DNA from 2 places in the Clostridium sp. CM038 genome. Region 1 is predicted to be linked to the other one. Evidence: a T-box and tRNA genes for the amino acid it is inferred to sense, from the RefSeq annotation. Region 1 holds a T-box; the other holds one or more tRNA genes.

Region 1 (11,751 bases):
ACATTTTGCAAGGGTGAGAACTGTTGATACCATGAAGAGAAAGCAATTTATAAAGGGCGTTACACAAATAGCTCAAGAAGGTGCAATCCAAGTATTTAAGGAACTTCATATAGGGATTGAACAAATCATAGTTGGGGTTGTAGGAGTACTTCAGTTTGAAGTATTAGAGTTCAGACTTAAAAATGAATATAATGTAGATATTAAGATAGAAAGGTTAGCATTTAAACATATAAGATGGATTGAAAAGTGTAATATAGATATAGATAAAGAAAAACTCAACTTGACTAGTGATGCTAGGATAGTTAAAGACCTTAAGGACAGAAACCTATTAGTATTCCAAAATGAGTGGGGTATTAGCTGGGCGACAGAGCATAATAAAGGCTTGATTTTATCAGACATTGGTAAAGATAAGGACTAAATAAAAAATAAAGAAAAATCTCTTGAATTAATTTCAAGAGATTTTTTCACGTTTAGAAGGTTTTTACATGTTTCTTTTTTTGCTAGATAGAACATCAATTACAAATACAATCGCAGCAACTACTAGCAGGATATTAATTAAACTTCCACCTATGCTGAAAAGAACTCCCATTAACCAAAATAACACTACAAATCCACCTAACCAACGTAAAAAGGTCATATTTCCACCTCCACTTATTAAAATTACAATTTAATATAAGATTAAAAACCCATAAGAGTGGCGTTATCTACTAAAGTAGCGTTATCTACTAAAGTGGCTTATATATAGTATTTATTATTTTAGCAAAGTATATGCAATATATTTGTGTAAAGTGTATGCATACATTTGAAAAGATGATAAATGTTGTATATAATGATGTTAGAAAGACGCTTAAGGATATATTAAAGATTTAATTTTAGGGGGGATAAACATGGAAAATAGAATATCACCAATTAAAACTATTGACATAGTACAAATTAGTCTAATGGCGGCGATTACGTTTATAGCTGCTTCGGTTATACATATACCTACTTTTATGGGTGTACTTCATTTAGGAGATAGTATGATTTTTTTATCAGCTATATTATTTGGAAGAAAAAAAGCAGCAATATCCTCTGCTGTTGGTATGTGTTTATTTGATTTATTAAATGGATATACCATGTGGGCACCATTTACACTCATTATTAAAGGTACAATGGGGTATATTGCTGGAACAATTGCCTATAGAAAAAATTATAATGGAAATAAATTTTCAAATAATATCTTTGCTTTTGTAGTAGCAGGGATTTGGATGATTGCGATGTATTATTTAGGGGGAGCTATTATACTAACTTTTATTTCTAAGGAATTTGCACTTAAACAAGCCTTAATTATTTCTTTAAAGGACATACCTACTAATGTTTTTCAAGTAGTAGGAGGTATTGCTTTAGCATTACCTTTAATAACAGCTTTAAAAAGCAAAATTAATAGATAATATAAGATATTTTATGCGCAAAAAAAGTATATATTACGTATAATGTATTGAAGCAAGCTTTAGAACTTCCTATTTTAGTTTTAATTAAGATGCGTTAAGAAAAACATATGCTTGAGCGCTAGCGAATTTATGTTTTTCAGCAGATTAATTAAAAATAAAATTAGTAGTTCCTAGCGAAGTGAATGCATTAATAGTAATATATACTTTTTTTAGTTTCTAGCGCTTTTTTTACTTTTAAAGTAAAATACAGTGAAAATTATTGTTGGTATTAACATAAAGCCTATTACAGAAAAATAGACGTAAAGATTTAAAAATTTATACAATAATACTACTTTTGCGGAAATGAAATAGGAGATTATGAATACAAATAAAGTAATAATATATATCCAATATTTATTAGAGAAGGAAAGCTTTTTTAATAAAATCATGATAGCGGTTAGCTCTAATACATATTTTATAAACCAACCGCCTACCATTTGAAGCATTACATAAAACTCCCCTCCTTCTATAAACCCGAAATAATCAACTAACTGAGTTTGTATGAGTTTAGGATAGTTAATCTCCAAGGCTCTAACTACGCCAAAGGTACTTAAAACGCCTATGTTTGCGAAAATCTCCATTTGTATTACTATTAATATTGCAATAACGCAATGCTTTGTGATTTTTGACTTATTAGTTACCCTAGAAAAAAATGGGATACAAACAGCTATACTACCGTAACATCCAAGGGCCTTTATTATAGATAAAATAAAAGAGGGAGTGACGCCATCCGCCATTATAGGAAGTAGGTGACTAAACTTTTTATATTTAGCTGTAAGAATTGCTAGGTTTATCCCAGCTATCATAGTAAGACAAATAACTAAAATAGTAACTATAGTTATCGCTCTAGTACCCTTCTTTGTAATATAAACGGCGGGTATTATTATAAACAAGAGAAAAAACCAAGGAGGAGTATCTGAAAGCAGATTTAGATGCAAGGCATTTGATTCTACAGAGCAACTCTCTATTAAGCTGACAATTAAAGTTATGATAAATAAAATTAAAAAGATGTCTCCCATGGTTTTACCTAAGGCTTTATGGTATATTTTGTCCATATCATAGCAATTGCCTTTTTTACAAACAAAAATCAAATAAATAAAATAAAATAATAAAATAATAGAAGCAATAGTGACGGAAATCCAGGAATCTCTACCTCCATTTATAATGAATACATTGGGGTAAGTTTTCATTGCTACAATGGAGGTTCCCCAAATTATGAACATTAAATGTTTTGTATTTAGCTTATCCATTTTGTTTTCTTGTCTCCTCCTTGTTTTGATTCTAAATTGCATTGTAATAAAATTTGCAATATAGTTGTATTATTTCCCAATTTGAGAATATTAAACTTAATTATTACAAATAATAAGTTGGGTGATTAAAATGGAAAAAATAAATATAGATTATATTAAAGAAAAATTAAAAAATAGCTACGATATCAAATATAGAGAGATAGAGACTGATATGGGAATAATATTCGGCGTATTTATTGATGATTTATGTGATTCTAAATTTATTAGTGAATATATATTTAACCCTCTAATACAACATAAAATTACAACTGTAGATTTAGAGTATATAAAAAAAGAAGTATTACCAGCTAATAGCATTGGAGATATTAATAGTAATAAGGAGGCTATAGATCACATTTTATCTGGAGACTTGGTGCTTATATTTTCTTTTGCAAATAAATCAATTTATTGTGAGGCCAAGGGATATGTGAGGCGGAGTGTGGGAGAGCCTTCTACAGAAAATGTAATTAAAGGACCAAGGGAAGGATTCACGGAAGCTTTTGTAGATAATGTATCAATGATTAGGCGTAAAATAAAAAATTCAAATTTGAAATTTGAGCCGATAATTTTAGGGAGCAAATCTAATACGGTGGCAGTAATATGCTACATAGAAGGTGTGGCCCCGAAGAAACTTGTTGATTATATAAGGAAAAAGGTGACCAATATAAAATTAGAGTTTATTTTAGACACAAATTACATTGAGGAAGAATTAAAAAATAAGAACACCGCATTTGACACAATTGGAACTACCGAAAAACCAGATGTGGCAGCATCAAAGCTTTTAGAAGGGAAAGTGGCAATAATCGTAGATGGAACCCCCTTTGTAATTACTGCACCGTATTTTTTTGTGGATAATTTTCAAACACCAGATGATTATTATTCTAATAAGTATTTTACTAATCTATCAAGACTTATGAGGGTGTTTAGTTTTTTTTCAGCTACCTTATTGTCAGGGGTATATTTGGCGATTACTACTTTTCACTTTTCGCTTATCCCAGAGGTATTTGCCGTAAAACTCTCAGTCGCTAGAGCAGGAGTACCTTTGCCTACTGTTATAGAACTACTACTAATGACTTTTTTCTTTGAATTACTTAGGGAGGCAGGAATAAGATTGCCACAACTCATAGGCCAGGCAATGAGCATTGTTGGAGCTTTAATTTTAGGCGATGCTGCAGTGGGAGCAGGTTTAGCCTCACAAAGCACTATAGTAATTGTGGCAATTTCATCTATTTCTTCTTTTTTAGTGCCTAAGCTTTATGGCGCTCTATCCATATGGAATATAATTATTATTGTGTTTTCGTCAGTGCTTGGGTTACCAGGATTTTACATTGGATTTTTTATTTTTATCTCACATATGGCGGGACTAGAGAGTTGTGGATATCCATATTTATTCCCTTTAGGTACACTAGAAAGCTTTAAATTTAAGGATATATTATATAGAAAAGATCTTAGCAAGATATCAAATAGTATTTTTGATAGGGATGATTATAATGAATAAGTATAAAAAAACATTAGTAATAATATGCATAATAACGAATTGTTTTACTATGACATCATGTTTTAGTTATAAGGATATTAATAAGGTTTTATTTATTTCTGCATTAGTAATAGATGCAGATAATACCGGTAATCCTATATTATATGCTGAAGCGTTTAAGGGAGTAAGAGGAACATCACCTCAAGGAGCGGATCAAAGAATCTTATTTAAAGCAACAGGAAAAACAATGTTTGAAGCTGTCAGAAATATGAATGCTACTTCTAGTTATAAATTAAACTATACACAGAATAGTGCCATAATATTTACTCAAAAGGCTGCAGAATTCGGTGTTGATAATTTCATAGATTTTATGGATCGTGATCAAGAATTTCTTATAAGACCGTATATTACAGTATATCAAGGAGATCCACAGGAACTTATGAAGCTAAATATGCCTGAAGATAAATACATTGGATCATTTGTAGTGCAACTTATAGAAAATATTGGAGCATCTTCAAGGGCTGTAAAACTAAGTTTAAATGAGTTTTACAATCAAAGAAAAATTGGAGATAAAGTAAATGTAGTACCCATAATAGATATCCCAAAAGATAGTTTAGAGGGGACTTTAGAAGTAAATGGCGGAGCTGTAATTAAAGACGATAAAATGGTTAACGTATTACAAAGAGATGAAGGGTTAGGCTTTAACTTTTTAATGAACACTATTTTAGGTGGTACTTTAGAAACAACTAATCCCTGTGATACTAATAAATTTATTACTTTAGAAATATTAAAAAGTAAAACTAAGACAGAAATCAGTTATGATAATAATATTGTTCATTTGAAAAAGAAAATTAAAGTTAAGGTGGATTTAGCAGAAGCTCAAAAAGAAATTACACTTACAAAAGAAAATATCAGTAAAATTGAGGAGCAGTCAGAAGAAAATATTTTGAAAGCCTGCAATAATCTGTTTGCAAAATATAAGGCATTAAATATGGATATTTTTGATATAACGGAGCAATTTCATGCAAAATATCCAAAGATAAAAAATGATGATATTATTAAAAAAACTGAGCTAAAAGTTGAAGTTGAAGTGAAAATAATGAACACAGGGGTTGTTAAAAACTTCTAATAAAAAGGCGGTGGTATTCCATCGTCTTTTGTTGTAAGGTATAATACTTGGAAACATTGCACTACTATAAGCATAATATATCATTATAGCGCGGTTGGAGTGAAATATATGGATAGCAAAAAAATTAGCATATTGTTAAAGAGGGATGAGGGTACAAAATTAGATTTCAAGCAAAGAATTGATATATTAATAGAAAGTGGGAAAAGAGAATTAGCTAAAGATATATGTGCTATAGCCAACTCCCGTGGAGGAAGAGGATACCTTGTTATTGGAGTAGAGGATAAAACGAAAAAAATCATAGGTATTAAGGTATGTGACTTTAAAGAAGAACAGTTACAACAAATTATAAGTTCAAGATGTGAACCGCCTATTCCAGTATCGCTAGATTTCGTAACATTTCAAAGCAAAAATTTGGCGATTATAACTATATATGATGGTGGTCAAAGGCCCTATCAATTAAGGGAGAATGGTGCATTTTACATTAGGAGAGGTTCCACAACAGATACTATGAGAAAAGAAGAATTAATTTCTTGTTTACAAGAAAATCTAAGTCTCAATATCGAAACTATACCTATTGTAAATAGTGGTATTAGTAGTTTAGATTTTAATATAATTAATAAATACTTTTTAAATAAGGGCATTTTAGTAAATGATAACAGTAGATTAGGATTTATGGACAATGCAGGAATAACTTTTATTGAAAGAGATTATAATAAGAGGGTAGTAACACTAGGGGGATTATTGGTATTTTCTTCAATTAACAGTATCTATTTACCGCATAATATGATAAAGATAGTAAATAAGGTAAACGATAACTTTGATGAGGTTATAATTGTGCAAGGGAATTTATTAGATATGCTAGATAGGACAGAAGAATTTTTTAAAAATATATTTCCAGTAAATTATCCTATTGCTGCAGTGTATGAGGCTGTAAAAAACGCAATACTTTATAGAGATTATACTATATTTTATAAGGAAATTGAAATAGTGGTAAGCTATAACAGTGTAAGCGTATTTAGTCCAGGTAACCTATTATTTTCAACTGAAATTAATACCCATAATTATTTAAAAAGGAATATGTGGATATATGATAAGTTAATAGCATTAGATGATAGAAAAAGATTTATAAAATCAGGAAGAGGATTTGCACGAATGAAAAAAGATTTTTCAAAATATGGTAAGGTAATATTTGTAGATTCAAAAGATGATAATACTTTTAAGGTGATTTTCCCAGGGATTAAGAACTTTATTTAAAACTATAATATTGTGAACATATTACGAATAATATATAATATGTATAAAAATATTGTGTACGAGTAGACCTATTTAATAATTATCTGGTTATATTAGATAAAATAGGAGGCGTTTAACATGATTCATGTATTTTGTGGTAAAAAGGGTTCAGGTAAAACTAAAGCTCTAATTAAATTAGCCAACCAGTCCGTTGATAAAGTTAAAGGAAACATAGTATATATTGATGATGATACTAAAGCTACGTTGCAATTAAGTACAAAAATGAGACTTGTAGCAATAAATGAGTTCAATTTAAAAAGTCATGATGATTTTTATGGATTTTTGTGCGGTATGCTTTCTAGAGATTATGATATTGATACCATCTTTGTTGATGGTGTATTTAATATTATTGATGATAAACTTGAGCATACGGCACAATTGTTTTCTAAAATGGATATTTTAGCTAATAAGTATAACTTGGAATTTTATGTGAATATAGGTTGCGAATGCTTAAATCCACCACAATTTTTAAAGAATTATATCACATAAAGAGATAGAATATTATTTACGTGAATGTAAGGCAGGGTTTTCAGCCCTGCTTTTATTGTATATGGAGAAAATAGTTGAAAATAAACGTAAATAGTATATATAGGGTTTTAATCAGTTATAACGAGCAAATATATCATTTGATATATTATAAATACACATATATAATTAATAACATGAATAATTATATCTAAAAGGCTATGAAAGAAAAAAGTAACTGTAGGAATTATTAAGAGAGCTAGTGGTAGGTGTGAACTAGTTAAGGAATATAGTGAAATACATTCTGGAGCTTTAAGCTGAAATAAGCTTTTAAAAAGTAAGCTGAGACGGGTTGACCTTACGTTATAAGGAATGAGCGGATTGTTAAATCAATTTGGGTGGTACCACGGAATTTTTTCGTCCCTTTCTTAGGAGGCGTTTTTTTTATTTCAAAAAATAACACAGTATTAAATCATTACCTGCGGTGCTCGCAGCTTCGCAGAAGATAAGTATATCGACTTCAAAAGGAGACTTAGGTTTCAACTGAACTTTTCTCTTTGTTATACTTTGGGATGCCATAGTATAGAAGAGGAAGACTTTCATTTTGAAATGTCGTTAAAATAAGGAGGAATAAATTATGGAAAATGTATATGATACGCTTTTAGAGAGAGGGTATATAAAACAACTTACTCACGAGGATGAAATGAAGAAAATATTAGGACAGGAAAAGGTAACATTTTATATAGGATATGACCCAACAGCGGATAGCCTACATATTGGCCATTTTATTACTATGATGTTTATGGCTCATATGCAAAGAGCAGGGCATAGACCCATAGCCTTAGTTGGTGGTGGAACTACAATGATTGGTGATCCATCTGGTAAAACAGATATGAGGAAAATGCTTTCAAAAGAAGAAATTGATCATAATATATCTTGCATAAAATCGCAGCTTTCAAAACTTATAGATTTTAGTGATGGTAAAGCAATCCTTGAAAATAATGCAAACTGGCTTTTAAATTTAAATTACGTAGATTTTATAAGAGATATAGGCGTACATTTCTCAGTAAATAAGATGTTAGCTGCTGAGTGTTTTAAACAGAGACTAGAAAAAGGTTTATCTTTTTTTGAATTTAACTATATGCTTATGCAAGGATATGATTTTTTAATGTTAAATAAAAAATATGGATGTACTATGGAGTTAGGTGGAGATGATCAATGGTCTAACATAATTGCTGGTATAGAGCTAATAAGAAAAAAAGAAAGTAAAGCTTCTTATGGAATGACTTGCACACTACTTACAAATAGCGAAGGGATTAAAATGGGTAAAACTGTAAATGGCGCTCTGTGGCTTGATGCAGATAAAACATCTCCTTATGATTTTTACCAATATTTTAGAAACATTGGAGACTTAGATGTAGAAAAATGCTTATCATTACTTACTTTTGTACCAATGGATGAAGTCAGGCGTCTAAGTGCTTTAAAAGATGAAAAAATCAATGAAGCTAAAAAAGTTTTAGCTTTCGAGGTTACAAAACTTATTCATGGAGAAGAAGAAGCTGTAAAAGCACAGACCGCAGCAGAAGCATTATTTGGTGGTGGAACTAATATGAGTAACGTACCTAAAGTATCTATACCGTGCGACATGAAGAATGCGGGATTGATGGATATATTGGTGTACACTAAAGTGGTGCCATCAAAAGCAGAAGCTAGAAGATTAATTGAGCAGGGCGGATTAACTATTAATGATAAAAGGATTGAAGATAAGAATGCAACACTTTTAGAAGAAAATTTTAAAGATGGTTGTGTACTTATTAAAAAAGGAAAGAAAAAATACTATTCTTTAACTATAGAATAGCAATTTTTTTTAAAGGGCGAAGTTGAAATTAATATTTTAACTTTGCTTTTTTCTTTTAGTGGTAAAAAGATTTTAGTAAAATATCTTTTGAAGCTGGAGAAGGGTTCAAGGCAAGTTGGGGAGAATTTTTTAGTGATAGAAGTTTTAATACAATCAATATAAAGGTATAATAGCATAGAGACGTTAAAAAAATGACTAAGGTTAAACTTTGAGCACTAATGAGTGTAGCAATAGCTAAGGTTATTGCTTATGTAATGGATATAGACAATTAATGGAAAAAAACTAAACGATTAATAAGGAGGTATATTATGGCGTTGTGGGCAATATCTGACCTTCATTTATCTATAAATTCAGATAAACCCATGGATATATTTGGAGATAAATGGAGTAATCATAATGAAAAAATTAAAGAAAATTGGCTTAGCAAAGTTTCAACGGAGGATACTGTACTAATTGCAGGGGATATTTCATGGTCCATGAATATTTCTGATGGTGTGGAAGATTTAGAATGGATTCATAAGCTTCCAGGTAAAAAAATACTTATAAAGGGAAATCACGACTATTGGTGGAGTGGTATCACGAAGCTTAATTCTCTCTACGCGGATATGGATTTTATCCAAAACAACTTTTTTAACTATAAAGATTTTGCTATATGCGGAACACGGGGATGGAATTGCCCAGGAAATACGAGATTTACAACTCATGATGAAAAAATATATAATAGAGAGTTAATAAGGCTTCGAATTTCACTCGATGAGGCAGTGAAAAAGGGTTATAATAAATTTATTGTAATGCTTCATTATCCACCTACTAATGATAAGTTTGAGAAAACTGAACTTATAAGAATAGTAAAAGAATATAATGTATGCAAGGTCATATATGGTCATTTACATGGACCATCTTTAAATAGGCTATATGAAGGAAATATAGAAGGCATAGAATATATAGTTACTTCTTGTGATTATTTAAACTTCGATCCTTTAAAAATATTAGAATAGTATCAAAAGTTAATACAATGTGGATATGAAATTTTATGTAAAGGACTGAGTATATGGCAATAAGAGAGTGGAAAAGATTTTTAATTCCTTATGAACAGGGTGTAGAAGAGTTAAAAGTAAAATTTAAAAGTATAAGAAGAGAATATAGACGAAAAAATGAGTATTCACCTATAGAGTTTGTTACCGGAAGAGTTAAAGAAATATCTAGTATTCTTGAGAAAGCTAATAAATTCGGTATCCCTCTGGATAGAATCGAATATGAAATGGAAGATATTGCAGGCATAAGGATAATGTGTCAGTTTGTAGATGATATTGATAAAGTGGTAAATCTAATTCGTGAAAGACGTGACATGCAGATGGTTTATGAAAAAGACTATGTTGCAAATGTAAAAGGTAGTGGATATAGAAGCTATCATATGATTATAAAGTATCCTGTAAACTTAGCTGATGGTCAAACCGAAATACTAGCAGAATTTCAAATTAGGACCTTGGCAATGAATTTTTGGGCTACAGTAGAGCATTCTCTAAATTATAAATATAAGCATGATATACCAGAGAATATAAGGGCAAAACTTAAAAATGCTGCAGATGCTGCTTTTCAATTAGATGAACAGATGCTAGAAATTAAAGACGAAATTAAAGATGCACAAAAATTGTTTGAGGTAAAATCTAATTTGGTGTCGGATATAATGAATAATATACTTGTGCTTTCGTCGATTGGAAAGTCAACGGATGCAGCTAGGTATAGAGAACAATTAAATAAGCTAATAGAAGAAGGAGAAGTTTATGAGATTAGCAGCTTACTTCGCGCAACTCAAAAAACATTAGATATGTATGGAGTTTAAATTGAAAAGGAGAGTAGAAATTAAAAATTTCTACTCTCCTTTTATAATAATTCGAATTTAAACTGTAAAAACTGTATGTAGCTATTACTAAGAAGCTACTATATTAACTAGTCGTCCTTTAATTACAATAACCTTACGCACAGTTTTACCTTCTAGGGTAGCGATTACTGTTTCATCTTTAAGAGAAATTTTCTTTATACTTTCTTCATCTAAATCTTGAGATATAGTTATTCTGGATTTAATTTTACCATTGATTTGAATAGCTAGCTCTACTTCATCTTTTATAAGAGCAAACTCATCAAATTTAGGCCAAATTTGATTAAATACAGAGTAACCCATACCTAAGGTTTCCCACTTCTCTTCCGCAAAGTGAGGAGTAAAGGGAGCTAAAATCTTAAGGTAATCCACAAGCACTTCTTTTAAAAATTTAGTATTTATATTGTCTCCATTAACATATTTTAATATAGCATTGGTAAGCTCCATAAGTCTTGCAATAGCAGTATTAAAATGAAGTTTTTCTGTATCTCCAGTAACTCCTTTTATTGCGAAATGTCTCCAGTAGTTTAATTCTTTTTCTTCTATGCCTAGAGAGTCTTTGTTATTAACTTCTTTTGACATAACGCTGATTCCAGTGTCGATTGATCTTTCAATTCTATCAACAAATCTTCCAATAGCTTTTATACCATCATCACTCCAAGCTCCACCATCAATATAACCAAAACCAAACATTAGGTACATTCTAAATACATCTGCGCCGAACTCTTTTATGTACTTGTCTGGAGAAATAGTATTTCCTTTTGATTTACTCATTTTCACTCCGTCTGGTCCTAAAATTAAACCTTGGTGAGTAAGAGATAAGAATGGTTCATCAAAATCTAAATACCCCATATCACGAAGAGCCTTGGTTATAAATCTTGAATATAGTAAG
Region 2 (11,751 bases), 1.0 Mb from region 1:
CTTCGTTCTTATCATATTTTGGTATGCCTTGAAATTTAAGAGATGTTCCTCTATTCCTTTTTTCTAATTTTGTTTTATTTTTTCTAATTTGTCTTTCTAATTTATCAACTACAATATCTAATGATGTATACATATCTTCATTTTGCTCTTCTGATCTTAAAATAACTCCATTAAAAGGGATTGTAACTTCTATTGTATGTCTATTCTTACAAACGCCTAATGTTGTCTGTGCTTCCACATCTGGACTAAAATACTTATCCAATCTTGCTATTTTCTTGTCTATAATATTTTTCAAGGCTTCTGTTATCTCTATATTTCTTCCTATTACTTTGACTTTCATACTTACAGCCCCTCTCTAATATCTACATACTGCTTAATTACTAAGCATGATATATGTTTTATATTTCAATTCTATTACTTTTAATGCTAAATAGCAACCATTAAAATCAGAATTCACATAATATTAATACAATTTAAATTATATTCGATATTTTTAGGTACCAATAAAATAAAAACTCCTAATATAATATTAGGAGTTTTTATATATTAAGTTAGTTGACCTGGTCTTTGACCCCACACTCGCCTGCTGGAGCTTTTGCTACCCAGAATTACCCTCTCACTACTAACACTCTCGTCTACTAAACGGCAGGACTAACCTCTAAGCCGCACCATGCTCGCTAAACTTTGTTTAACTTACGTGGATCGTTTCGCCTGCGACTGGCATCGACTTTCAACCACAAACCTAACTTACTACAATACGTATTATACATTACTTTTGGCTATTGTCAATATATAAATATTATTTATCCCACTTTCTTTCAGTTTGTGAGCACAATGAAACGCTGTAGCCCCAGTGGTTATAACATCATCAATGAGCAAAATATTTTTATTTTTTATAGCTTCATTTTTTTGGATCTCAAAACATTTCTCCATATTGTTCCATCTTTCTTCGCCATTGAGACCTATTTGATCTTTAGTATCCTCAGTTTTAATCAAGTTGCAAATCACTGGAATATTTAAAAATCGCGATAAATAGCTTGCCAAAAACTCGCTTTGGTTATACCCCCTATTTTTTAAAGCTTTTTTAGTCATAGGTACATAAGATATTAAGTCAAACTGTAATTCATTGCTTTTTACAAGTTGTAACATGTATTCAGCTAAGATTTCACCGCATATAAAATCGCTTTTATATTTAAGCCTAATAATTAATTCTTTTACTATATTAGAATAATAAAACACTGACCAAACAAGATATTTTTCTTCATTGCGACCTATATAAAAGCTTTGCACACAGCGCTTCAATTTTTCTCTGCATTTAGTACACAAAGCTTCACTTTCCTCACTATATCCACTACAAATCACGCACTGTTCATCGCCTGAATATATGAGCTGAACTAAACAATAAAGTATTTTTCTTATATATTTAATAATCCTCGCTCCCACGCTTTCTCATTAAATTTTCTAGCTATATTTTTAGCTTTATCCATTTGCACAGTTTCAACATTAGCTAAAAATATAGCCTCTCCCCTTTGTATACTTTCATATCTCCCAACCTTACTTGATAAATATAATAGTTGCTTATGATTATATTTATCATTATCAGCAAAATAAACTATAACATCAATTGAATGAAATTCTAAATAACTTTCTTCAAAGTCATTAGTGACTATTATCCCCTCATCTTCATTCATGAACTTTACTTTAATATTAGCATCGCTTTTTTTACTAATAAACAAAAATATATTTTCACTTAACTTTTCTTTGAAATTACATAGATACTCAAAGACCGCTATAGTTTTTTCCTCATCTGGTGTAAATATTATTACCTTTCTATTAGATATAATTGACCAATTCAAATATTGATAAACAACCAAAGGTATATCCGTACTAAGATTTATCCTCGTAGTTATGATTCTAGGCTCTATAATCGGAATATTATTGTTTTTTAACGGAAACATTATTGGCGTGCCCTCGCTTAAAACATTCTCTACAGAATAGGCTATAGCTACACTATTTGCTTTACACATTCTTAATAACACTTTTTTTATTTGTTGCTTAGTGTATTTAGGAAAACTTCTAATATCATTATAAATAATCAAATCAAATTTTTCTTGGAGTTTTAACGCATTTTCATGATTGCATATATGTAAATACTCATTCACACTGCCATAATTCGTTTCAGGTGAATATACATATTGACCTAAATTACTAAATTTATTTATGAAGTAAATAATATCAATACTCCTCTGGTTTTCATTAGTTATATACAATATATTTTTCTTTTCATTAACATATTCAATTATAGTTTCTAACAATATATCAGAGGAATTGTAAAACATAGATACAACATCAATTCTTTTTTTGCTGTTTAAAGAACATCTTAAAATTTCTTTGCTAATCTCATCTTTTTCTTTACTAAGGTTTAATTTTGCGTAGAAAAGCATGTAAAATCTCCTTTGCAATTTAATATTTCTTCCAAACAAATCAATCTAATTTTCATCATGGCCCACATTTGCATCTACTATTTGCCTTATTCTCCAGCCCAAAGCGGAGTACCGCTCGAAACTTCTGTTGTTATCTTTCATGAAATTAACAGCTTTTATTGCTCCCACTAAAACAACCATATTCTTTGCTCTAGTTATCCCTGTATAAAGTAAATTTCTGTTCATTAAAAGTGGGGGCCCCATAAACATAGGCATAATTACAACTTCAAACTCACTACCTTGACTTTTATGTATTGTAATAGCATACGCTAAAGCTAGTTCATCTAAATATACACCTTCATATTCTACCCGTTTGTCATCATCAAAAATCACAATAACATTTTCATTATCTTCATCAATATCTTCAACATACCCTACATCACCATTAAAAATGCCCACTCCATCTTCAGCTTTTGCATTAATTTTTTTCCATTTTATAGAGTAATTATTTTTAATTTGCATAACCTTGTCGCCTACCCTAAATATAGTATTCCTATATTCCTTTTCCTTTTTATACTTAGATTTAGGGTTCAATATTTGCTGAAGCTTTCCATTTAGATTTTCTATACCCAATATCCCTTTTCTCATAGGAGAGAGTATTTGAATGTTCTTCATCTTATCCCACTCTTTGTTAAATTTTGGCAATCTGGTATTGATTAAAGCAATTATACTGTCCAAGATTTTCTCCGGCTCATTATTCTCAATAAAATAAAAATCTTTATCCTTTTTATTCAAAATAGGCATCTCGCCATTGTTAATTTTATGAGCATTCACAATAATCATACTTTCTTGTGCTTGCCTAAAAATCTCCTTAAGCTTAACTACTTTAACACATTTACTGTCAATAATATCTCTTAGTACATTACCCGGTCCGACAGATGGCAATTGGTCAACATCACCAACAATTATAAGTCGAGTTCCTACGCTGATAGCTTTTAATAAACTATTCATAAGCATTATGTCTATCATAGATGCTTCATCAATAATTAGCACATCACAATCTAAAGGCGATTCCTCACTTCTAGAGAACTGCGACCCATCATCTCTGCCTACTCCAAGTTCTAATAACCTATGTATGGTTTTGGCTTCGCGACCAGTAGCCTCTGTCATTCTTTTGGCAGCCCTTCCGGTGGGCGCAGCCATATAAACTTTCATTCCTGCTTCTTCAAATACCTCTATAATGCAATTAATTATAGTAGTTTTGCCAGTACCTGGACCTCCCGTTATTATTTCAATACTATTTTCTGCAGCACCACAAATAGCAGTCTTTTGAGACGTTGCGAATTTTATGTTTTTTTCTTCTTCGAAGTCATTAATCTTTTCTTCTATGTCTATTTCTAATTCGTCATACTTTTCTATAGATAAGGTTATAATTTTTTTAGTAATAGCTAATTCACAGTAATAGAACGGCATAGTGAAAACACAGTCTTCTTCATCAATATTTTCGACTTTCAATTTTCCCTGCAATACATTATCATAAACATTTTTTTCAATTTCTTCAGCCGTAACCCCAAGAATATTTTTAGATTCTTTGTATAATTTGTTTAAGGGCATATAAGTATTTCCCATAGCGCAAAATTCATTTACCACATAATTAATTCCACTTTGTATTCTGAAAGGCGACTCTTTGTCAATGCCTAAACTTTGTGCTATCTTATCTGCAATTTTAAATCCTACTCCAGAAATGGTTTCAGTTAACACATAAGGATTATCCTGTACTACCTTTATAGAGTCTCCTCCATATTTTTTATAAATTTTCACACATTGGTTAGGTGTTACTCCATATGTTTGAAGAAATATCATTATATTTTTAACTTCTCGTTGCTTAGAATATGATTCAAAAATTAATTGAATCTTTTTTTGTCCTACACCATCAATCTCTTTTAATTTTTCAATTTCATTATCTAATATATTCATGGTGTTTTCACCAAAGTGCTGTACAATTTTTTTAGCAGTTATTGGTCCAATTCCTTGAATAACTCCTGAAGCTAAATATTTTTCTATACCTTCAAGTGAACTAGGTATTATTTCCTCACATTGTATTATTCTAAATTGCTTGCCAAATTGAGGATGAGTAACCCACTCCCCCGTTAATTTCAGGTTCTGCCCTTCACTTATATATGGCACAATGCCTACCACAGTTATCTGCTTTTTATTATCATTCAAATGAGCAATTATATATCCATTTTCTTCATTATGAAATACTACATCTTCGATTATCCCTTGTATTTCCGGCATAAAATCTCTCCTATTTATAAATTCATATAATAACATTAATAATAATATTATTAGCAATAATATTATTATTAATGTTATTATATCATATGTATTTTACATCTCTTATGTTCAGTATACCCCTATCTTAGGTTTTATCAAAATACTACTTAATAATCACATGCACTAAAAAGGGATAACAATTAATAATTGTTATCCCTTTTTTTATATTATACGTACTTTTTTATTTCATCAACCTTGTTTAGTTTTTCCCATGAAAGATCTAAATCAATTCTTCCAAAATGTCCATAGGCAGCTACTTGTTTATAAACAGGTCTTCTTAGTTCTAATTCTCTTATAATTACAGCTGGCCTTAAATCAAATACTTTTTCAACTATTTGAACTATTTTATCATCGTCAATTTTTCCTGTTCCGAAAGTTTCGACCTCTATAGATACCGGTTTAGCTACACCTATAGCATAAGCTAACTGAATTTCCAATTTATCTGAAACTCCTGCAGCAACTAAATTTTTAGCAACCCATCTTGCAGCATATGCAGCGGATCTATCAACTTTTGTTGCATCCTTTCCTGAGAATGCTCCACCTCCATGTCTTCCATATCCACCATAAGTATCTACTATTATTTTTCTTCCTGTTAAACCAGAGTCTCCTTGCGGTCCTCCAATTACAAATCTGCCTGTAGGATTTATATAATATTTAGTATTTTCATCTAATAATCCACTTGGAACTACAGGTTTTATTACATGCTCTTTTAAATCATTTTCAATTTGATCATGAGTTGCTTCTTCCGCATGTTGAGTTGAAATAACAATAGTATCTATTCTTACTGGCTTATTATCTTCATACTCTACAGTAACTTGAGTCTTTCCGTCCGGTCTTAAGTAATCTAATGTGCCATTTTTTCTTACTTCGCTTAACTTTCTTGCTAATCTGTGAGCCATAGCAATTGGTAGTGGCATGTATTCTGGTGTCTCATTAGTTGCAAATCCAAACATCATGCCTTGATCACCAGCACCTATTGCGTCAACCTTATCAATCTCGCCTGCTTTAGATTCTAATGCCTCATCTACTCCCATAGCTATATCTGTTGATTGTTCATTAATAGACGTAAGTACAGCGCATGTGCTAGCATCAAACCCGTATTTTGCTCTAGTATATCCTATGCCTTCAATGGTATTCCTAACAACCTTAGGAACATCTACATAACAACTAGTTGTTATCTCTCCCATAACTAAAACCATTCCTGTAGTAACCGCTGTTTCACAAGCAACCCTAGCATAAGGATCTTGCTCTAAAATAGCATCAAGTACAGCATCTGAAATTTGGTCACAAATTTTGTCTGGATGTCCTTCTGTAACGGATTCTGATGTAAATAATCTTTTCATTATAATTCTCCCTTCTATTCTCTAAAATTTCCCTATAAAAAAATAAAACCTCTTCCAAATATAAGAAGAGGTGATTTAATCATCTCCCTTATCTTGCAGATTATAACTGCAGGAATTGGCACCATGGTGCATTGCACCGGTTGCCGGGTTTCATAGGGCCTTTTTCCCTCCACCTCTCTTGATAAGAGTTATCAATTATTAAGTTTTAATTATAATACCATATGCATTCTATGGTGTCAACAGAATCTAAACCCTGTAAAAAATAAAAAAAGACATCTATAGATGTCTTTTGGTGGAGGAGGACGGATTCGAACCATCGAAACATTACGTAACAGATTTACAGTCTGCCCCCTTTGGCCACTCGGGAACTCCTCCATATGTGGAGCTGGCAATAGGAATTGAACCTACAACCTGCTGATTACAAGTCAGCTGCTCTACCGTTGAGCCATGCCAGCATGCATTTTATTCTATTTTAAAAAGATTATTATGGTGGGAACAACAGGGTTCGAACCTGTGACCCTCTGCTTGTAAGGCAGATGCTCTCCCAGCTGAGCTATGCTCCCATAATTTATTGTAAGCCATAATTTATTGTAAACCATTATAAATGGTGGAGGAGGACGGATTCGAACCATCGAAACATTACGTAACAGATTTACAGTCTGCCCCCTTTGGCCACTCGGGAACTCCTCCACTTATGGAGCTGGCAATAGGAATTGAACCTACAACCTGCTGATTACAAGTCAGCTGCTCTACCGTTGAGCCATGCCAGCATATTATGTTTTATCATTTTGCCGTTTTACCGTTTTACCGTGTCGACAAGAATTATTATACAACTTTAATTAATTAATTTCAAGTCTATTATCCTTTAATAAACGACTTCTTCTCTCCATAACTATACTATTCGCATATTTGCTTAATATTAAGCATTGATACAACTTACTATTTGCACAAATAATTTATTATATTTTTTATTTGGTTTTCCTTCATATAGTTAATATACTTATATATCATTTTTTAATTAATCATTTTTTTATTCTTTATTATAATAATACACGGGATTTATTCATATAAATTATTCATAGGAAACTAATAATTTTTCCCCAGCGCAATACAAGGAGGTATATTTCTTGAGTAAAGCTAAAACCCATTATAAAGATCCTTTAGCATACTATACACTTTCTAATTTTCTAAAAGACTATATTGACAAAAATACTTTAGTTGTTTGCATAGGTACCGATAGATGTATAGGCGATTGTCTAGGTCCTTTAGTTGGTACACTTTTAAAAAATAGTTCCTTTCCATTACCTGTATATGGCACTATAGATAATCCAATTCATGCCTTAAACATAGATAGTAAATTATCTAAAATAAATGCATTGCACCCAAATTGTACTATAATAGGTGTAGATGCTTGTTTAGGAGACATTTCAAATATTGGAGAACTCCAAGCTAGAAATTATCCAATTCATCCTGGCAAAGGTGTAGGGAAAACCCTTCCTAAGGTAGGCACTCTTTCATTAATAGGTATAGTAGATTCAAGTGATGATAGTGAATTATTTACAAATAGAAACATAAGATTGAGCTTGGTAATGGATATTGCTAATGTTTTAAGCAGATCCCTCTTGCATTCATACTATTTGCACTCCCTTACCAATGAAGAAAATAATTTGAGCCCTGTTTAACATGCTTTAATTAGTTTTAAATAATTATCCACAATTTAAACTTACAAATCTTATATAATATAAAAATAAGCAATACAATTAAACTAATAATTGTATTGCTTATTTTTATAGCTTGCTTATACTTTTTATTCTGTTAAGCATAATTCTCTTCCATTGAATGAATTATCTAACTTATCCATATAATCCAATACTTTACCTGTTCCGAGTGCTACGCATGAAATCGGATCCTCCGCTAGATATACCGGAACTTTAGTAACCTCTTGTATGAGCTTACCTAAGCCTTTTAACAATGCACCTCCACCAGTCATAACTATACCTTTATCAGCTATATCTGCTGAAAGCTCAGGTGGTGTTTTTTCTAATACGGAATGTGCACATCCTGCTATTAAATATACCGCCTCTTTTAAAGCTTCTCTCATTTCTTCTGATGATACTTCTAAATTCTTAGGAAGACCTGTAATTAAATCTCTCCCTCTTATCTCCATGCTTGTCTTTTCTTCTTGTTTATAAGCACAACCTATGTTGATTTTTAAATCCTCTGCAGTCCTCTCACCAATCATTAATTTATGTTTTTTTCTGATATATTTTATAATCTCTTCATCAAACTTATCACCAGCTACTTTAACTGATTCACGTACAACCATGCCTCCTAAAGAAATAACTGCAATATCAGTCGTGCCTCCACCAATGTCAATAACCATATTACCACTTGCTCTAGTAATATCGAGTCCCGCTCCGATTGCCGCTGCTAGTGGTTCTTCTATAAGTTGAACTTTCTTAGCTCCGGCATTTCTACCTGCATCTTCTACCGCTCTTCTTTCTACTTCCGTTGCTTCGCAAGGTACACATATTACAACTTTTGGAGAAGATAACCTTCTTTTCCCACAAGCCTTCTTGATAAAATGATTTAACATTTTTTCAGTTATGTCATAATCCGAAATAACACCGTCCCTCATAGGGCGTATTGCCACAATATTGCCTGGTGTCCTTCCTATCATTTGCCTAGCTTCTTCTCCTACTGCCAATACCTTATTATTATTTCTATCTATGGCAACAACAGAAGGTTCTTTTAATATAACACCTTTTCCTTTGATATATACAAGCACTGTAGATGTACCCAAATCTATTCCCATATCTGTACCCATTCTAAAAAAAAACATTTCAAAACCACTCCTGCTCTTTAGTATATTCAATATTTAAATTACACTAAACTCTATTCTATAAAGCTATAAGAAAACCCTCTTTTAATTTTAAAATTTTTTTATAGTTTTTAGCTTCGAATGTTTTTATCCTTGTGCTTCTTTATATTTCAATTTAGTTGCTCTTCCGCCTCTTATATGCCGCTCAGCTTTATTTATATCCAAAATTGTTTTTGCATCGCTGGCAATTTGAGGATTTATTGTGGGTAATCTTTCCGTCATATCCTTGTGTATAGTACTCTTGCTAACGCCAAACACTTTGGCAGTTCTTCTTATTGTAGATTTTGACTCGATAATGTACTTAGCAACTTCTAGTACTCGATCTTCAATATAGTCTTTCAAGTGTTGCCTCCTTAACCCTTATATATTTATAAATATGCATTATCTTGCTTTTAAATTCCATTCCAATTAGTCATCTTCTAATATATTTTTAAAAAATGGCTAATTGAGATGGTTATTGGTTATTTCTTAGTTTCTGCAGGTTGATATTTCTCATATTTTACATATTTAGCAGGATCAACATTCTTATTACTCTGCAGAACTTCAAAGTGTAAGTGAGATCCATATTCTTCCTTAAATGAATTTAAACTAGTGTTTCCCACTGTACCAATTTGCTGTTTTTTAGTTACTTTATCGCCTTTTTTTACTAATATTTTTTCATCTAGATTAGTACTGTTAGTAATAAATCCATTTTGATGATCTATCTTAACCATCTTACCTTTTTGGCCATTAACGTCAGTACCAACTTCTTTAACTATTCCATCCATAACCGCTACAACTGGCTCCCCTATTTTTGCTTGAATGTCAATACCTAAATTTGTCCTATAGCTTCCATCAGTCTTCCACACTACTGAATCAATATCTTTTGAATATGCCCTTGCGAGTAATCCATTTGCTACGGGATTTTCAAATTTAGCATTAACTGATTTAGATACTGCTGATGCCGCTTTTCCTGTTGTAACCTTTTTGATATCTGGTACCGCTTTAAGCGCTTCAGCCTTAGCTTTCTTTTCTTCTTTTACTTGAAGAGCACCCTCATATTCTTTTTGTTGCGCTTTTATAACATCTCCTGCATTTGCTTGTTGTTTTTGTAATGCTTCTTGCTTGCTTGAAAGCTTCTTATTATTATTTGCTGTTATAGACGCCACTGAAGCTACTATACATAAACAAACAAATAAAATTACATAGAATCCTTCCTTCTTAAAAAAATTTAATGTCTTATTGTTTTCATTCTTATTCATACAAACACCTCCATTTGTATTTTTGTCCATATTTTATTAAAACATACATATTTCCTAAAATTTATTTAAGTTAATCTACATTTTAATAATATTTATATTTTATAGTTTAAAACATATTTTAAATTTTAAATTATTCACCCTTAGTTTTGCTTAAATCATCTTCAAGTTTATTTTTATAAAAAGCAAAGCTGATTATCCATTTTTTATATAGGATAACCAGCTTATGTGTATTTTTTTTCATTTGGATATAACAGTCCCTTGATAATAATGAGTTAATATTTCAATATAGGTTTTCCCATCTTTCGCCATCGCATCCGCACCCCATTGACTCATCCCTACACCATGACCATATCCGCTGCAATCTATTTCTATATTGCTTAAATTAAACTTCATTTCAAAATTCGATGATTTTAAACCGAGCATTGTTCTAAACTTACTGCCTGTCATGGTTATATTCCCTACCTTAATACTCTTAACACTCCCTGCCTCAGTCCTATCAATTACCGTTATTTGTTTCTTAACATTAGTTGAGGTTACCTTAGCATTATTATAGTTTTTATTTATAATTCGACTTAGATCTTTATACTTTAAAATTTTACTACTCTTAAAGCTTCCTGCTCTTTCTTCGCCTGGACTTTCTACACTCCTTAAATAAGGTATGCTATCGCTAAATACCTCTTCGGAATTTTCCGTTTTCCCACTGCTAGTTGCAAAATAATAAGGTTCCATTACTAAGTTGTTGTTATATGTTAAAACTTGTCCTAATGTTCCTTTAACCGCCATTTTAATCTTATTCCAATTTTTTTCACCAGAAGTTCCCCATTCTTTTATACGCTCTTCTTTAGTCCTATAAACTTGACAGTGGACTGTATCGCATAAATCAGCTCCATTACCATTTTTACATGGGGTTCCACCCATTTCTGTGACATGAGCTAAAGCATAAGTCCTAGCCGCCACTGCTTGAGATTTTAAAGCTTCTATTCCAAAATCAGCTGGCATTTCCGCTGCAACAACTCCCGTAACATATTCTTCTAAACTAAGTTCTTTTATATTATTTTCTTTTGACATAAAAACTTTAACTTTAGTGATTTTGGCTAGTGAACCATATTTTATAATATTCTCATTGTCTTCTACCTTAATTGCAGAGTTTTTACCCTTATTTATACTTTTATTATTTCCTACCCCCACTATTAAAACAGAAGTAATAACTATAAATGCAATAAATGCAGTTATTAATAGAAGGATATTTTTTAAATGTACTGTAATAAAAACTCTTCTCATTTTTTTCTCCTCTCGTTATAAAACAACCTTTACCTTATACATATTAAATAACTATAAAAAATATTACTTTTTTCCATTGCCTAAATCCCTGTAAAATAATAGTGCCTACTATTATGCATTTATTAATAGAGATAACGGATAAAAAGATTTAGACCAGTTGTAACCAAAAGGCACCCAAAAATAATATACTAGTCATTGTGCTAGTTTATTATTTTTAGGTGTTTATTATAAAATAATTGGAATAT

The links. A T-box is a leader RNA that pairs with one kind of tRNA and senses whether it is charged. The one in region 1 lies ahead of tyrS (tyrosine--tRNA ligase), so its partner is inferred to be a tRNA-Tyr.
Region 2: it has a tRNA-Tyr gene. The T-box ahead of tyrS (tyrosine--tRNA ligase) is inferred to sense a tRNA for this amino acid. The anticodon was not compared.

What each region holds. Positions count from the first base shown of each region.
Region 1 is NZ_CM143651.1:3,302,145-3,313,895, reverse strand. Features, by position in the region: gene ACWJKS_RS15270 (peptide chain release factor 3) at 1-418, shown strand, start outside; gene ACWJKS_RS15265 (DUF5670 family protein) at 482-637, opposite strand; gene ACWJKS_RS15260 (ECF transporter S component) at 888-1,430, shown strand; gene ACWJKS_RS15255 (GerAB/ArcD/ProY family transporter) at 1,640-2,719, opposite strand; gene ACWJKS_RS15250 (spore germination protein) at 2,850-4,256, shown strand; gene ACWJKS_RS15245 (Ger(x)C family spore germination protein) at 4,249-5,364, shown strand; gene ACWJKS_RS15240 (AlbA family DNA-binding domain-containing protein) at 5,473-6,618, shown strand; gene ACWJKS_RS15235 (ATP-binding protein) at 6,736-7,146, shown strand; T-box leader at 7,335-7,550, shown strand; gene tyrS (tyrosine--tRNA ligase) at 7,760-8,980, shown strand; gene ACWJKS_RS15225 (metallophosphoesterase) at 9,289-9,978, shown strand; gene ACWJKS_RS15220 (GTP pyrophosphokinase) at 10,032-10,823, shown strand; gene leuS (leucine--tRNA ligase) at 10,911-11,751, opposite strand, start outside.
Region 2 is NZ_CM143651.1:213,886-225,636, reverse strand. Features, by position in the region: gene hpf (ribosome hibernation-promoting factor, HPF/YfiA family) at 1-340, opposite strand, end outside; gene ACWJKS_RS01010 (ComF family protein) at 763-1,443, opposite strand; gene ACWJKS_RS01005 (hypothetical protein) at 1,416-2,444, opposite strand; gene recD2 (SF1B family DNA helicase RecD2) at 2,490-4,721, opposite strand; gene metK (methionine adenosyltransferase) at 4,928-6,103, opposite strand; SAM riboswitch class I at 6,189-6,291, opposite strand; tRNA gene ACWJKS_RS00990 (tRNA-Tyr) at 6,394-6,478, opposite strand; tRNA gene ACWJKS_RS00985 (tRNA-Thr) at 6,484-6,558, opposite strand; tRNA gene ACWJKS_RS00980 (tRNA-Val) at 6,591-6,666, opposite strand; tRNA gene ACWJKS_RS00975 (tRNA-Tyr) at 6,709-6,793, opposite strand; tRNA gene ACWJKS_RS00970 (tRNA-Thr) at 6,799-6,873, opposite strand; gene yyaC (spore protease YyaC) at 7,231-7,785, shown strand; gene mreB (rod shape-determining protein) at 7,911-8,945, opposite strand; gene spoIIID (sporulation transcriptional regulator SpoIIID) at 9,072-9,326, opposite strand; gene ACWJKS_RS00950 (M23 family metallopeptidase) at 9,446-10,225, opposite strand; gene spoIID (stage II sporulation protein D) at 10,463-11,506, opposite strand.